One region of the Paenibacillus sp. FSL E2-0151 genome, then DNA from elsewhere that is predicted to be linked to it. Evidence: a T-box and tRNA genes for the amino acid it is inferred to sense, from the RefSeq annotation. Region 1 holds a T-box; the other holds one or more tRNA genes.
What was found. A T-box is a leader RNA that pairs with one kind of tRNA and senses whether it is charged. The one in region 1 lies ahead of tyrS (tyrosine--tRNA ligase), so its partner is inferred to be a tRNA-Tyr.

Region 1 (7,000 bases):
TGATTATCCTGGCTACAATTTGTTAGTGGGTGATCTTGACGACCTCTATTATTATTCTAATGTAGGTAATGTTGTGATGAAGTTGAAACCGGGAATATACGGGATTAGTAATCACTTGATTAATACGGATTGGCCCAAGGTGAAGCGTGGAAAAGAAGGGCTGGAGAAAATCATCCAAGGGGAGGACGAAGCTACCCTGACAGAAGAAATATTAGGTTTGCTGCAAATGGCAGACCCTTCAGTGGATGAGCTTTTGCCCCATACAGGTGTTCCATTGGAGTGGGAACGTTTGCTTTCTCCCATCTTTGTTAGAAGTGAGAAATTCGACTATGGGACCAGAGCTTCATCCGTTGTTCTGATGAACAGAGAAGAAGTGTTTTTTACGGAGAGGGTTCACCAGAACGGAGAGGTAATGGAGCAACGTTTTAACATCAAACCTCTTAACACGACAAGCTGAGAATATGAAAGAAATGATGTTCTGACATTATGCATTAACATGAATTTACATGAATCACTGAAGTTACCTCTCACGTTCATGTTTCATTGCTTCTGAGTGTAAAGAGTACTTTCGTTTTTCTGCGTCAACTAATATAACACGATACAAACGGTTTGAGAGTACCTTTTGTATAACACGCCCAATTTTAGTTGGGCTCTTTATCTCTTATCACAATTCTATGTTATGAATCATGGAACTTCCCTGAATAGTTTATATAATGTGAATCAACATAACATGATTTTGCAGCGGTTTGGTTGATTCTAATTTCAGGGGGGCAACGTGGGATGAAAGAAACCAAAAAGATGAGAGTTTTTTCACTGGGAATTCAGCACGTACTCGCGATGTATGCGGGAGCAATTCTGGTGCCTTTGCTTGTGGGCAGAGCACTAAATCTGACTGCAGAGCAGTTGGCGTATCTGGTATCCATTGACCTGTTAACGTGTGGGATTGCAACATGGCTTCAGGCTCGGAAAGGGAAGTATCTGGGTATAGGTTTGCCAGCGGTGCTCGGAAGTTCTTTTGTAGCGGTGACACCCATGATTGCGATTGGATCGCAATACGGAATTCCTGCCATATATGGGTCGATCATCGCAGCCGGGTTATTTATCGTCATCTTTGCCGTATTTTTTAGCAAAATCGTCAAATTGTTTCCGCCAGTTGTGATCGGTACAGTGGTAACCATTATCGGTCTTGCGCTAATCCCAACCGGCATTAAAAACATGGCGGGTGGAGCAAACAGCGAGAATTTCGGAAGTTTGGACAATTTGGCGCTTTCATTTGGTGTATTACTGTTCATTCTAATCCTGAATCGATATGCTCGCGGTTTTGTAAAATCCCTGGCTGTTCTCCTTGGTATTATTGTGGGAACCCTCATCGCAGCCATCATGGGAAAAGTGAATTTTGCCTCTGTACAGGAAGCCTCCTGGTTCCATTTACCTCAACCCTTTTACTTTGGATGGCCTACCTTCGAAATCGGCCCCATTATTACAATGATTATTGTAGGTACGGTGGTTATCATCGAATCAACAGGTGTATTTATGGCTTTGAGCAAAATCTGTGATCAACCGATCAACGAAAACGATCTGGCACGGGGATATCGCGCAGAAGGTCTTGCGTTTGTCCTTGGCGGCATCTTTAATGCTTTTCCATATAATACATTTGCTCAGAATGTTGGTTTGGTTCAGCTCTCCAAAGTGAAAACGACCAATGTTGTTGTTGCAGCCGGAGGTATACTGGTCTTTCTCGGACTTATTCCCAAAGTAGCTGCTTTTGCAACCATTATTCCAAGTGCTGTCCTCGGAGGAGCGACTGTTGTCCTGTTTGGAATGGTCGTCTCATCCGGGATCAAAATGCTGCAAAACGTCGACTTTGGCAAACAATCGAATCTATTGATCGTGGCTTGCTCCGTTTCACTTGGGCTCGGTGTTACTGCTGTACCCGATCTGTTTGCCCAGCTTCCTCAAAGTATTCGGATTATTGTTAGCGATGGTATTATTACGGGAAGCCTGTCAGCCATCCTGCTTAATGTCTTCTTTAACCTTGCTTTGAAAAAAGAGAAATTGCCAATACAGCCTGTACAGGCTCAAGAAGCACATACGTAATCCTTGTAATAACAGACGTGTCATCTGGTAGTAAGTGGAATAGATCCAAGATGGTTTTCTGGGAAGTGGAATGTAAGACAATGATTCCACTTGGCAAAGAAACCTCTTGGATTTTTTGGTGCTTACGATTCATGAGGAATGCAAAAGACATGCAAATATGCTAAAGTTTCATCAAGAACATTTTAGATGTTCGTTTAAGTCAACAACCTCTTGAATTGAATTTCCATGCGACTACATAAATGAGCATTGGTTCACAAGGCTACAATATAACCAAGGGATATCCCTGGTGCAGAAAAGGAGTTGTGATCACCATGCAACAAGAAACGTTGAACAAAGGGTGGAACTTGGAGAATAGTTATGCGCAGTTGCCGCAACCCTTTTTTACAAGTCAGGGCGCAGTGCCTGTTGAATCACCAAAGCTGATTATTTTCAATAGACTGCTTGCATCCAGCTTGGGTCTGGATGTGGAGTCTCTTGACAGTGAGGAAGGAGCGGAAATTTTTGCAGGTAACCTGATTCCGGAAGGGGCCGAGCCTTTAGCTCAAGCCTACGCAGGGCATCAATTCGGCAATTTTAACATGCTTGGAGATGGACGAGCTTTGCTGTTGGGTGAACAGATTACGCCACAGGGCGAGCGAGTGGATATCCAGCTGAAAGGTTCAGGGAGAACACCGTACTCTCGTGGAGGAGATGGACGTGCTGCTGTAGGGCCCATGTTGCGAGAGTATATTATTAGTGAAGCGATGTATGCACTGGGGATCCCAACGACACGCAGTCTGGCTGTGGTATCAACAGGAGAAAACATTATCCGCGAAACAGAGCGGCCAGGTGCCATTTTAACGCGTGTGGCTTCCAGTCATATCCGGGTAGCAACCTTCCAGTATGCAGCCAGATGGGGGTCTATCGACGATCTTCGGGCGTTGGCTGATTACACGTTGAATCGACATTTCCCTAAGGTTGCCCAAGCCGAAAATCGCTATCTTTTGTTCCTTCAAGAAGTGATTAAGCGGCAGGCGGCACTCGTTGCCCAGTGGCAGCGTGTTGGTTTCATTCATGGCGTGATGAACACGGATAACATGGCGATCAGTGGTGAGACCATCGATTATGGTCCGTGTGCCTTTATGGATGCTTACAATCCTTCGACCGTATTCAGCTCCATTGACAGGCAAGGTCGCTATGCTTATGGTAATCAACCGTATATTGCCGGGTGGAATTTGGCTCGTTTTGCCGAGACGCTTCTGCCGTTGTTGCATGAAGATGAAGAACAGGCCGTGCAACTTGCTCAGGATGCTATCGCACAATTTTCTGAATTGTACCATCATCATTGGCTCAAGGGAATGCGTGCCAAACTGGGCTTGTTGGATGAAGAGGCCGAAGATGAAGCGCTGATCAAGGAGCTTCTTGAACTTATGGAGAAGCATAGTGCAGATTACACCAATACGTTTCTGGCATTGACCTTTGATACATTGGAAGGGACAGCTTTGTTTGGCACGACAGAATTTGCTGAATGGCATGAGCGGTGGCAAGCAAGATTGGACAGACAGCAAGAGGAGAAGGAAGTCTCTCGACAGTTGATGAGAACAAGCAATCCAGCCGTCATTCCCCGAAATCATCGGGTCGAGGAAGCCCTTGAGCAAGCGGAGAATCACGGAGACCTTAGCGTGATGGAGAAGCTTTTGGCAGTTCTTTCAGATCCGTTTGCACACTCACCTGAACAGGCTGAATATGCCGAACTACCTGCACAATGTAATACTTCGTATCAGACTTTTTGTGGGACCTGATTGAACAGTAGGAATAAATATGAAGAGGCTGCCTTGGGCAGCTTTTTCATTTTTTTATTCTGTCATCGACGTTACTTTATAGAGGCAGGTGCATTCATGTCCAACATGTTAAGCAAACAACAATTGGCAGACATCCTTTTACAGCTTTTAGAGCGTACATCTTTTCCCAGGGAACAGATGCAGAACTATGTTAACCGCTTGTTTGAGACCTTTAAATGGGATGGGGTGCCTTATGTAGAGACTGGAGAAGATACGTATATCGTACGAATATACGAACGTGGTCACGTCTCATTGGAGAAACAGGTGAAACAGCCGGATGAAGTCATCTATTGGTTGCTGGAAGATATTATTTTCACCGCGACGCATGTAGGGTTGTTGGAAAGACATGGCGTGGATAATAAAGAGACGCATTTGAACTATACAAATGAAGTGATGAAGGACCTGAACAGGGGTGTCCTGGAAGCCTTCCAGCAGATCGGTAATCCTTATTTACATTGGCATCAGACGGGCAAACGTCAGGACTTAGAGGGCATGGCATAAAGAAAAGTGAGGTGTGTTACATGAGCGAGCAAGATATTAATGACGTATGGTATGACTATGCTGTGTTATTTGTCGAAAAAAAGAATGAATCTGAACAGGGCTGGGCATCGTTGACTTCGAATGAGCAGGACATTGCTGCTTTATGGCTGTTAGAGGCGGATGTCTTTAATGGCGGTTTTATACAGTTTTTCTGCAACTGGGGGGAAGAGGTATACCGTTACGCGTTGCGGGCATTACATATCATTGGTGCGACTCAAGTCGTGGAGATTATAACGTCAGCATACGGCTACATTGAGCACTTGAAAGAGGATGAAAGGCTTACCGAACTGTGGGATATTCCTAAATTCCTGACAAAGGAACAAGAGCAGCAGTTAGATGCGCTGGATCAGCAGTTTTGGAACAATGAGGATCAGATCGCGGAGAAAGCTTATGGTTATTATCACGGAAAATTGAACATGATGATTATATAATCTGGTTTCAACTATGCATCCGTTGTTCTGTTCGAAGATTAATACTTGGTCTTGCAATGACTGAAACGTTCGGCTATACTTGCTATAAATTGAATACATGAATCACGTTGATAGAGCGCAGTAGCGGCTTTGTCCCTGTTACAGAAAGTCAGGGGTTGATGGAACCTGATACATACAAGGGCTGCGAATTACACTCTGGAGTACTTGGGTAATGCCAAGCGGATGGGCAAACGATATATTGCCAAAAGTGGTATGGATAACGTGTTAAGGTCACGTGTTGTCCATGCAATTTGGGTGGTACCACGGTTATGATAATCGTCCCTGTGTCTAATGAAGACAAGGAGGCGATTTTTTTGTGTCCAAAAAAGCCGTTCCAGCGTGTAATTTCGTAATTTAACGTAGATCATGACTGAATCTTGAGGATAGAAAAGGGGTTATACACATGAATATTATTGATGAACTACAGTGGCGTGACGCCATTAACCAGCAGACAGATGCAGAGGGACTGCGTGAGTTGACTGAAACCAAATCAATCTCACTGTACTGCGGCGTTGACCCTACGGGGGATAGCATGCATATCGGACATCTCATTCCATTCATGATGCTGAAACGTTTTCAACTGGCAGGACACCGTCCGGTTATTTTGATTGGTGGAGCTACAGGAACGATTGGTGATCCAAGTGGTCGACAGGCAGAACGTTCTTTGCAAACGATGGAGCAAGTGCAGGAGAATGTGGATGCACTGACAGCGCAGATGAAGAAGCTGTTCGTAACAGACGGTGATAATCAGGTTCGCATGGTGAACAACTACGATTGGACACACAAAATCAATGTGATTGAATTCTTGCGTGACTACGGCAAAAACTTTAACCTTAACACAATGTTAGCTAAGGATGTAGTTGCGAGCAGACTGGAAGGCGGAATCTCGTTCACCGAGTTTTCATACCAGATCCTTCAATCACTCGACTACCTGCACCTGTTCCAAAACGAAGATGTACAGCTTCAAATTGGCGGTTCGGATCAATGGGGGAATATCACGAGTGGTCTTGATCTGATTCGTAAAAAAGAAGGATCTGAAGCGAAGGCGTATGGTCTGACCATTCCGCTCATGCTCAAATCGGACGGAACCAAATTCGGTAAAACAGCTGGCGGCGCAATCTGGCTTGATCCGAACAAAACGACACCATTTGAATTCTACCAGTTCTGGGCGAATACAGATGACCGTGATGTCATTAAATACTTGAAATACTTTACTTTCCTCAGCAAAGAACAAATCGAAGCTTTGGCTGAAAAGGTAGAGACAGAGCCGCACAGACGTGAAGCACAGAAAGCACTCGCGGAAGAAATGACAAAATTCGTTCACGGCGAAGAAATGCTCGAACAGGCTAAACGTATTACAGCGGCGCTGTTCAGTGGTGATATCCGTTCCCTGACAGCAGATGAAATCGAGCAGGGTTTCAAGGAAATGCCAACATTCGAAACGGACGGGGAAGCGAAAAATATCGTCGACTGGCTCGTAGATCTGGGGTTGGAGCCATCCAAACGCCAGGCGCGTGAGGATGTCACTAAAGGCGCTATCTCCATGAACGGTGAGAAAATCACGGAGCTTGAATTCACAGTGTCGGCAGAGCATGGCATTGGCGGTAAATTCATTATTATCCGTAAAGGTAAGAAGAACTACAGCCTGGTTAAACTTCAATCGTAGTTTCCAAGAATTAGAACGTAACACAGAGACGTATAGAGACTACAATAGACGCACAAATAGAGCTACAAATACAGAAACAAAAAGACCGCCTTCCATCTCTGTCAGGCGACAGAGGGGAGGCGGTCTTTCGTATATCAGGCCAGTGATTGACCTATCTTATTGATTAACGATCGCTGTGATTTCTTCATCCAGATCAAGTCGCACATTTTCACGGTACGCCCGGATGTTGTATTCACTGTGCAGGTAACGAAGAATCGCTTCAATCATATTGGACTCGACCAGATATTGACTGCGTCCTTGGATCCAAACTTCAGCGGAATAACCTGTATCTTCTTCCCAGCTCAGTTCTACATTCACATCGGTTGGACGTACACCCTTACGTTCTGCCATATGAATACAGATTGCAT
Region 2 (7,000 bases), 3.1 Mb from region 1:
GCCCGAACCCACGCATGTTGAAAAATGCGGGGATGAGGTGGGGGTAGCGGAGAAATTCCAATCGAACTCGGAGATAGCTGGTTCTCCCCGAAATAGCTTTAGGGCTAGCCTCGGAAAACAGAGTCGTGGAGGTAGAGCACTGATTGGGTGCGGGGCCCGCAAGGGTTACCAAGCTCAGTCAAACTCCGAATGCCATAGACTTACTTCCGGGAGTCAGACAGTGAGTGCTAAGATCCATTGTCAAAAGGGAAACAGCCCAGACCATCAGCTAAGGTCCCCAAGTGTGTGTTAAGTGGGAAAGGATGTGGAGTTGCACAGACAACCAGGATGTTGGCTTAGAAGCAGCCATCATTGAAAGAGTGCGTAATAGCTCACTGGTCGAGTGACTCTGCGCCGAAAATGTAACGGGGCTAAACACACCACCGAAGCTATGGCTTGATGCTTTGCATCAGGGGTAGGGGAGCGTTGTATAAGGGTTGAAGGTGTACCGTAAGGAGCGCTGGACATTATACAAGTGAGAATGCCGGTATGAGTAACGAAAAGATCAGTGAGAATCTGATCCGCCGAAAGCCTAAGGGTTCCTGAGGAAGGCTCGTCCGCTCAGGGTAAGTCGGGACCTAAGGCGAGGCCGAAAGGCGTAGTCGAAGGACAACAGGTCGAAATTCCTGTACCACCGTAAGCCGTTATGAGCAATGGGGGGACGCAGTAGGGTAGTGACGCGGACTGATGGATGTCCGTCTAAGCAGTAAGGCTGATGTGTAGGCAAATCCGCACATTGTAAGGCTGAGCTGTGATGGGGAGCGAAAATTATAGTAGCGAAGGTCATGATCTCACACTGCCAAGAAAAGCCTCTAGCCAGGTGATGGTGCCCGTACCGCAAACCGACACAGGTAGGCGAGAAGAGTATTCTAAGGCGCGCGGAAGAACTCTCGTTAAGGAACTCGGCAAAATGACCCCGTAACTTCGGGAGAAGGGGTGCCCCGGTAGTGTGAATAGCACGAGGGGGCCGCAGTGAAAAGGCCCAAGCGACTGTTTAGCAAAAACACAGGTCTGTGCGAAGCCGTAAGGCGAAGTATACGGGCTGACGCCTGCCCGGTGCTGGAAGGTTAAGGGGAGTGGTTAGGAGCAATCCGAAGCTGTGAACCGAAGCCCCAGTAAACGGCGGCCGTAACTATAACGGTCCTAAGGTAGCGAAATTCCTTGTCAGGTAAATTCTGACCCGCACGAATGGCGTAACGACTTGGGCGCTGTCTCAACGAGAGATCCGGTGAAATTTTAATACCTGTGAAGATGCAGGTTACCCGCGACAAGACGGAAAGACCCCATGGAGCTTTACTGCAGCTTGATATTGAATTTGGGTACGATCTGTACAGGATAGGTGGGAGCCTTTGAAACGTGAGCGCCAGCTTGCGTGGAGGCAACGTTGGGATACCACCCTGATCGTATCTAGGTTCTAACCTGGTACCGTAATCCGGTGCGGGGACAGTGTCAGGTGGGCAGTTTGACTGGGGCGGTCGCCTCCTAAAGAGTAACGGAGGCGCCCAAAGGTTCCCTCAGAATGGTTGGAAATCATTCGAAGAGTGCAAAGGCATAAGGGAGCTTGACTGCGAGACCTACAAGTCGAGCAGGGACGAAAGTCGGGCTTAGTGATCCGGTGGTACCGCATGGAAGGGCCATCGCTCAACGGATAAAAGCTACCCTGGGGATAACAGGCTTATCTCCCCCAAGAGTCCACATCGACGGGGAGGTTTGGCACCTCGATGTCGGCTCATCGCATCCTGGGGCTGAAGTAGGTCCCAAGGGTTGGGCTGTTCGCCCATTAAAGCGGTACGCGAGCTGGGTTCAGAACGTCGTGAGACAGTTCGGTCCCTATCTGTCGTGGGCGTAGGAAATTTGAGAGGAGCTGTCCTTAGTACGAGAGGACCGGGATGGACGTACCGCTGGTGTACCAGTTGTTCCGCCAGGAGCACCGCTGGGTAGCTATGTACGGACGGGATAAACGCTGAAAGCATCTAAGCGTGAAGCCCCCCTCAAGATGAGATTTCCCAGTATGTAAGACCCCTTGAAGACGACGAGGTAGATAGGCTGGGGGTGGAAGTGCAGCAATGCATGGAGCTGACCAGTACTAATCGGTCGAGGGCTTATCCAATAGCAAGTTCTAAATCGCATGTTTCGTTTCGAATCTAGTTTTCAGGGAGCAATCCTTGAATGATGTTGATGATTGTTATTTGGAGAGATACCCAAGTGGCTATAAGGGGACCCTCTGCTAAGGGGTTAGACTGCGTAAGCGGTGCGAGGGTTCGAATCCCTCTCTCTCCGCCATCTTTACCTAAAGATGGACAAGCAATCAAGACACAATTAATATGGCGGTGTAGCTCAGCTGGCTAGAGCGTACGGTTCATACCCGTAAGGTCGGGGGTTCGATCCCCTCCGCCGCTACCATATTACCCAGGAGGCTTAGCTCAGCTGGGAGAGCATCTGCCTTACAAGCAGAGGGTCGGGGGTTCGATCCCCTCAGCCTCCACCATATACGCCGGTGTAGCTCAACTGGTAGAGCAACTGACTTGTAATCAGTAGGTTGGGGGTTCAAGTCCTCTCGCCGGCACCATTAATGCCTGGAACCGTGGTGTAGTTGGCCTAACATGCCTGCCTGTCACGCAGGAGATCGCGGGTTCGAATCCCGTCGGTTCCGCCATTAATCCTAAAAATTAAATATGGCTCGGTAGCTCAGTCGGTAGAGCAGAGGACTGAAAATCCTCGTGTCGGCGGTTCGATTCCGTCCCGAGCCACCTTTAATCCCTGGAGGATTAGCGAAGTGGCCAAACGCATCAGACTGTAAATCTGCTCCCGTACGGGTTCGGTGGTTCGAATCCATCATCCTCCACCAGTTTTATGAGTCATTAGCTCAGTTGGTAGAGCACCTGACTTTTAATCAGGGTGTCGAAGGTTCGAGCCCTTCATGACTCATCTTTAAGAAAAGAGTGATTAATCATTAATTTGATTAGTTGCTCTTTTTTTGTTGTGTAATTTTAGCTCAATATGGATATTTATTAATGCTGGGCAAGATATGATAAACTAATAGAAAACATGCAGAGTGGTGACGTTCATTATATGAAGCTCATACCTGATCTAAAACAGCAAATTGAAGTCATTATAGGCACAAATTTGGACGAATATGAAATTACAATAGAAGAATGGATGCAATCTGTTGCCAATCTAGTTGGTAATCATGAAAATTCAGAGACCTTTGGTGATGAAGGTGAGCGTCAGGAGTTATCTGATCAATCTGCATCTCCAATTTCATCCGATGTGATCAGTTTGAATACGGGAAAGCGTATATTTTTTAAGGTTCGAATGAATGAGCAAGAAGAGACTGTCGTGTGTTGGGGATGCCCTGCAAAATCTATTACCGTGGAGACACGACAATTGATTGAGCTTTTGATCCGCACTAACACGGCTCTACCCGATGAGGTACAGCCTGTTGTATATGAGAATGATAGGGAGCAGTATTTGACTGAATTGGGTCTCTGGCTTAAAGAGCAGATCGAAGAACCAACCAAGCAGGAATCTGAAGCGGTTCCTGATCGCTTTGTGGTGCCCGCAGGATTAAATGCTGAGAAGATTCTGTTCTTGCTGCAAGGCGATACACCGGATGCACATCGTTTACGGTCCAAGGAACTCAACAAGTTGCTTGAGAGTTACTTTGGCGAGGAGATAGTCTTGATTCCTTTGGGGGAGCAAGAGTGGATTTTCATGGGTGATAAGGAAATTGTTACAGAAGAAGCCGAGGAAGATACAACGGAAGCCAAAAAGGATTCGCTGAACGCCTTTTGTCTGGGGTTACATGAATTGGTTGCCAGTGAGTGGGCTGGGGTGTTCCATCTGTCTGCATCTCTGCCATGCATTCCTGCGCAACAACTTGTATCGGTCACAACTCTTCTTAGAGAGAGTGTTCACTTAGGGAGAGCATTCCATGTTACGCAGCATATTCATCTCCCATGGGATCTTCACCTGGAGAGGTTGGTAGCGAGCATTCCAGATGATCAACGTATACGTTTTATAAAGGAAACTGGCAAAGACACGGTAATCTTCAATGACAGTGAGACACTTGCTACGCTGGAGACCTTTTTTAGCCTGGACTGTAATGTCAGCGAGACAGCGAAACGACTTTTCATTCATCGTAATACGTTGGTATACCGTCTGGACAAGATCAAACAGGAGATTGGCTATGATGTGAGGCACTTCGAAAGTGCCGTTCTAGTGCAGTTTTTACTACTAATGTACAAAGTGACGAAAAAGCATTGATATTTTTGTGCAGTTTGCGAATAGTCAAACCTCACGTAGATAGGGTATTATAAAAATACAAATTGTATTCGATTATAAAATGATCTCTGAGGAGGCAACAATCATGGCTGGAGTACGTTTAGAGCATATTTTCAAAAAATACCCGGGTTCTGATAAAGCAACTGTAGTTGACATTAACCTGGACATTAAAGATAAAGAATTTCTGGTACTGGTAGGTCCGTCCGGTTGTGGTAAGTCAACAACACTTCGTATGATCGCAGGCCTTGAGGAAATTTCTGAAGGTAAACTCTATATCGGTGACCGTGTCGTTAATGATGTTGCACCTAAAGACCGCGATATCGCGATGGTATTCCAATCCTATGCCTTGTATCCACATATGAGCGTATATCAAAACATGGCGTTTGGTTTGAAATTGCGTAAGGTTAAAAAAGATGAGATCGACAAACGTGTACGTGAAGCAGCTAAAATCCTGGATATCGAACATTTGCTTGAGCGTAAACCTAAGGCATTGTCCGGTGGTCAACGTCAACGTGTCGCTTTGGGACGTGCGATTGTCCGTGATCCACAAGTGTTCTTGATGGATGAGCCTCTCTCCAACTTGGATGCCAAACTGCGTGGTCAAATGCGTGCTGAGATCACTAAACTTGCGAAACGTTTGGAAACAACTGTTATCTACGTAACGCATGACCAGATCGAAGCTATGACGATGGGTGATCGGATCGTTGTTATGAAGGATGGTATCATCCAACAAGCAGCTTCTCCGGAAGAGTTGTATAACCTGCCGGCTAACCTGTTCGTAGCTGGTTTCATCGGTTCCCCGACAATGAACTTTATCTCGGGTAAACTCGCTGAGCAAGGTACTAGCATGCATTTCATAGCTCCTGGTGTGGATGTTGAAATCCCGCAAGGTAAAGCACAAGTGTTGAAATCTAGAGGATACATTGGTAAAGAAGTGATTCTGGGTGTTCGTCCAGAAGACATTCACGAAGAGCCAGTATTCCTGGAAGCATCCCCGAACTCTGTATTCTCTACACACGTAGATGTTACAGAGAACCTGGGTCACGAAATGCTCCTCTACTTGAGCGGTGTTGGTAATGATACAACGATCGCACGTGTAGACGGACGTTCTAACACTCGTGATGGTTCCACAGTTAAAATGGCCATCGACATGAACAAAGTTCATATCTTTGACAAAGAGACTGAAGTGAACGTACTTCTTCAAGACAAATAATACTGGGATTCCTCGGTGACGATGGAACCTGACAGTTAACGCAATTATACATTGTAATGAGAGCCCCTTCCGTTATTGCTGGAAGGGGCTTTTTTAAGATTAATGAATTTATAAGTTTCGACAGAGTTGAAGGATTAATAATCGTAAGAAAAACACCCCTTAAACTACGAATGTAGTATCCTAGAAGGTGCTTCGATCAGAAGACTTTTCTTACTAATGGTTGTCGGAGGCTGCGATTGCATTCATCCCGGAATTCATTTAAGATTATTTGAAGGTCTGTCTTCATATATTTGAGAGAATCGACTGTTGGAAGGGTATGCATTCTGTACCCCATGTTGTGAATGCGCTAATAATGGAAATAACTGATACACGATCTGATGTACATAGAGGGACAGCTAATGCTGAAAGGAAGAGACAAATGGCGAAAAAAGTGAAAGTATCTGAACTGGTGCAGCAATTTCAGTTGGAGGTTGTTTCTGGATCTCACGGATTGAAAAGAGTCATTACGGTAGATGACCTGAACCGTCCTGGTCTGGAAATGGCCGGTTATTTTGAATACCATCCACAAGAACGGGTACAGCTGCTTGGAAGAACGGAGTTAGCTTTCTTTGCAATGTTACCTGAGCAAGAGCGGCGAGATCGTATGCAACGTCTTTGTACGGAAGAGACGCCTTGTATCGTTGTCACGCGTGGACTGGAAGTTCCGCAAGAGCTGATTGATATCAGTGAAGAGCAGAATCTGGCTGTACTTCGCAGCAACATGGCTACTACGATTCTATCCAGCCGGATCACAGGATTCCTGGAAAAGAAATTGGCACCAACAGCAACCATTCACGGTGTACTTTGTGATGTCTATGGCGTAGGTATGCTGATCACAGGTAGTAGCGGTATTGGTAAGAGTGAAACAGCGCTTGAACTGGTGAAACGTGGACACCGACTGATTGCCGATGATGCGGTAGAGATCCGCCAAACGTCAGATTTTCAGCTGCACGGTACTGCACCTGAATTGATCCGCCACTTGCTCGAGATTCGAGGTGTCGGTATTATCAACGTCATGACATTATTCGGGGCTGGTGCGGTTCGGAATAACAAACGGATTACTTTGGTTGTACGTCTGGAAGCATGGCAGCAGGATAAACAATATGATCGTCTGGGTCTGGATGAAGAGACTACACGTATCATTGATACGGATGTACCTCTCGTTACGATTCCTGTTCGTCCGGGACGGAACTTGGCGGTTATTATTGAAGTGGCAGGTATGAACTATCGCCTGAAACAGATGGGTCTGAATGCTGCACTGCAATTCACGAATAAGCTGACAGCAACCATCTCGGAAGATATGGAAGACATGGATTAAGAAACATTTTATACAAGGAAATGAAGATAAATGGTTGACATGTACTGCTTCTCTTAAGGCGCAGTGTATGCCAACCATTCGTCATGCGTGCGATTGATTGAATAAAT

Region 2: it has a tRNA-Tyr gene. The T-box ahead of tyrS (tyrosine--tRNA ligase) is inferred to sense a tRNA for this amino acid. The anticodon was not compared.

The regions. Positions count from the first base shown of each region.
Region 1 is NZ_CP150308.1:4,132,853-4,139,852, reverse strand. Features, by position in the region: gene MHI55_RS18710 (NRDE family protein) at 1-457, shown strand, start outside; gene MHI55_RS18705 (nucleobase:cation symporter-2 family protein) at 781-2,097, shown strand; gene MHI55_RS18700 (YdiU family protein) at 2,409-3,878, shown strand; gene MHI55_RS18695 (Imm63 family immunity protein) at 3,975-4,418, shown strand; gene MHI55_RS18690 (DUF4375 domain-containing protein) at 4,439-4,888, shown strand; T-box leader at 4,987-5,214, shown strand; gene tyrS (tyrosine--tRNA ligase) at 5,331-6,593, shown strand; gene MHI55_RS18680 (YxcD family protein) at 6,750-7,000, opposite strand, start outside.
Region 2 is NZ_CP150308.1:143,476-150,475, forward strand. Features, by position in the region: rRNA gene MHI55_RS00700 (23S ribosomal RNA) at 1-2,149, shown strand, start outside; tRNA gene MHI55_RS00705 (tRNA-Ser) at 2,231-2,322, shown strand; tRNA gene MHI55_RS00710 (tRNA-Met) at 2,366-2,442, shown strand; tRNA gene MHI55_RS00715 (tRNA-Val) at 2,452-2,527, shown strand; tRNA gene MHI55_RS00720 (tRNA-Thr) at 2,533-2,608, shown strand; tRNA gene MHI55_RS00725 (tRNA-Asp) at 2,618-2,695, shown strand; tRNA gene MHI55_RS00730 (tRNA-Phe) at 2,717-2,789, shown strand; tRNA gene MHI55_RS00735 (tRNA-Tyr) at 2,802-2,887, shown strand; tRNA gene MHI55_RS00740 (tRNA-Lys) at 2,895-2,967, shown strand; gene MHI55_RS00745 (helix-turn-helix domain-containing protein) at 3,088-4,305, shown strand; gene ugpC (sn-glycerol-3-phosphate ABC transporter ATP-binding protein UgpC) at 4,409-5,536, shown strand; gene hprK (HPr(Ser) kinase/phosphatase) at 5,955-6,893, shown strand.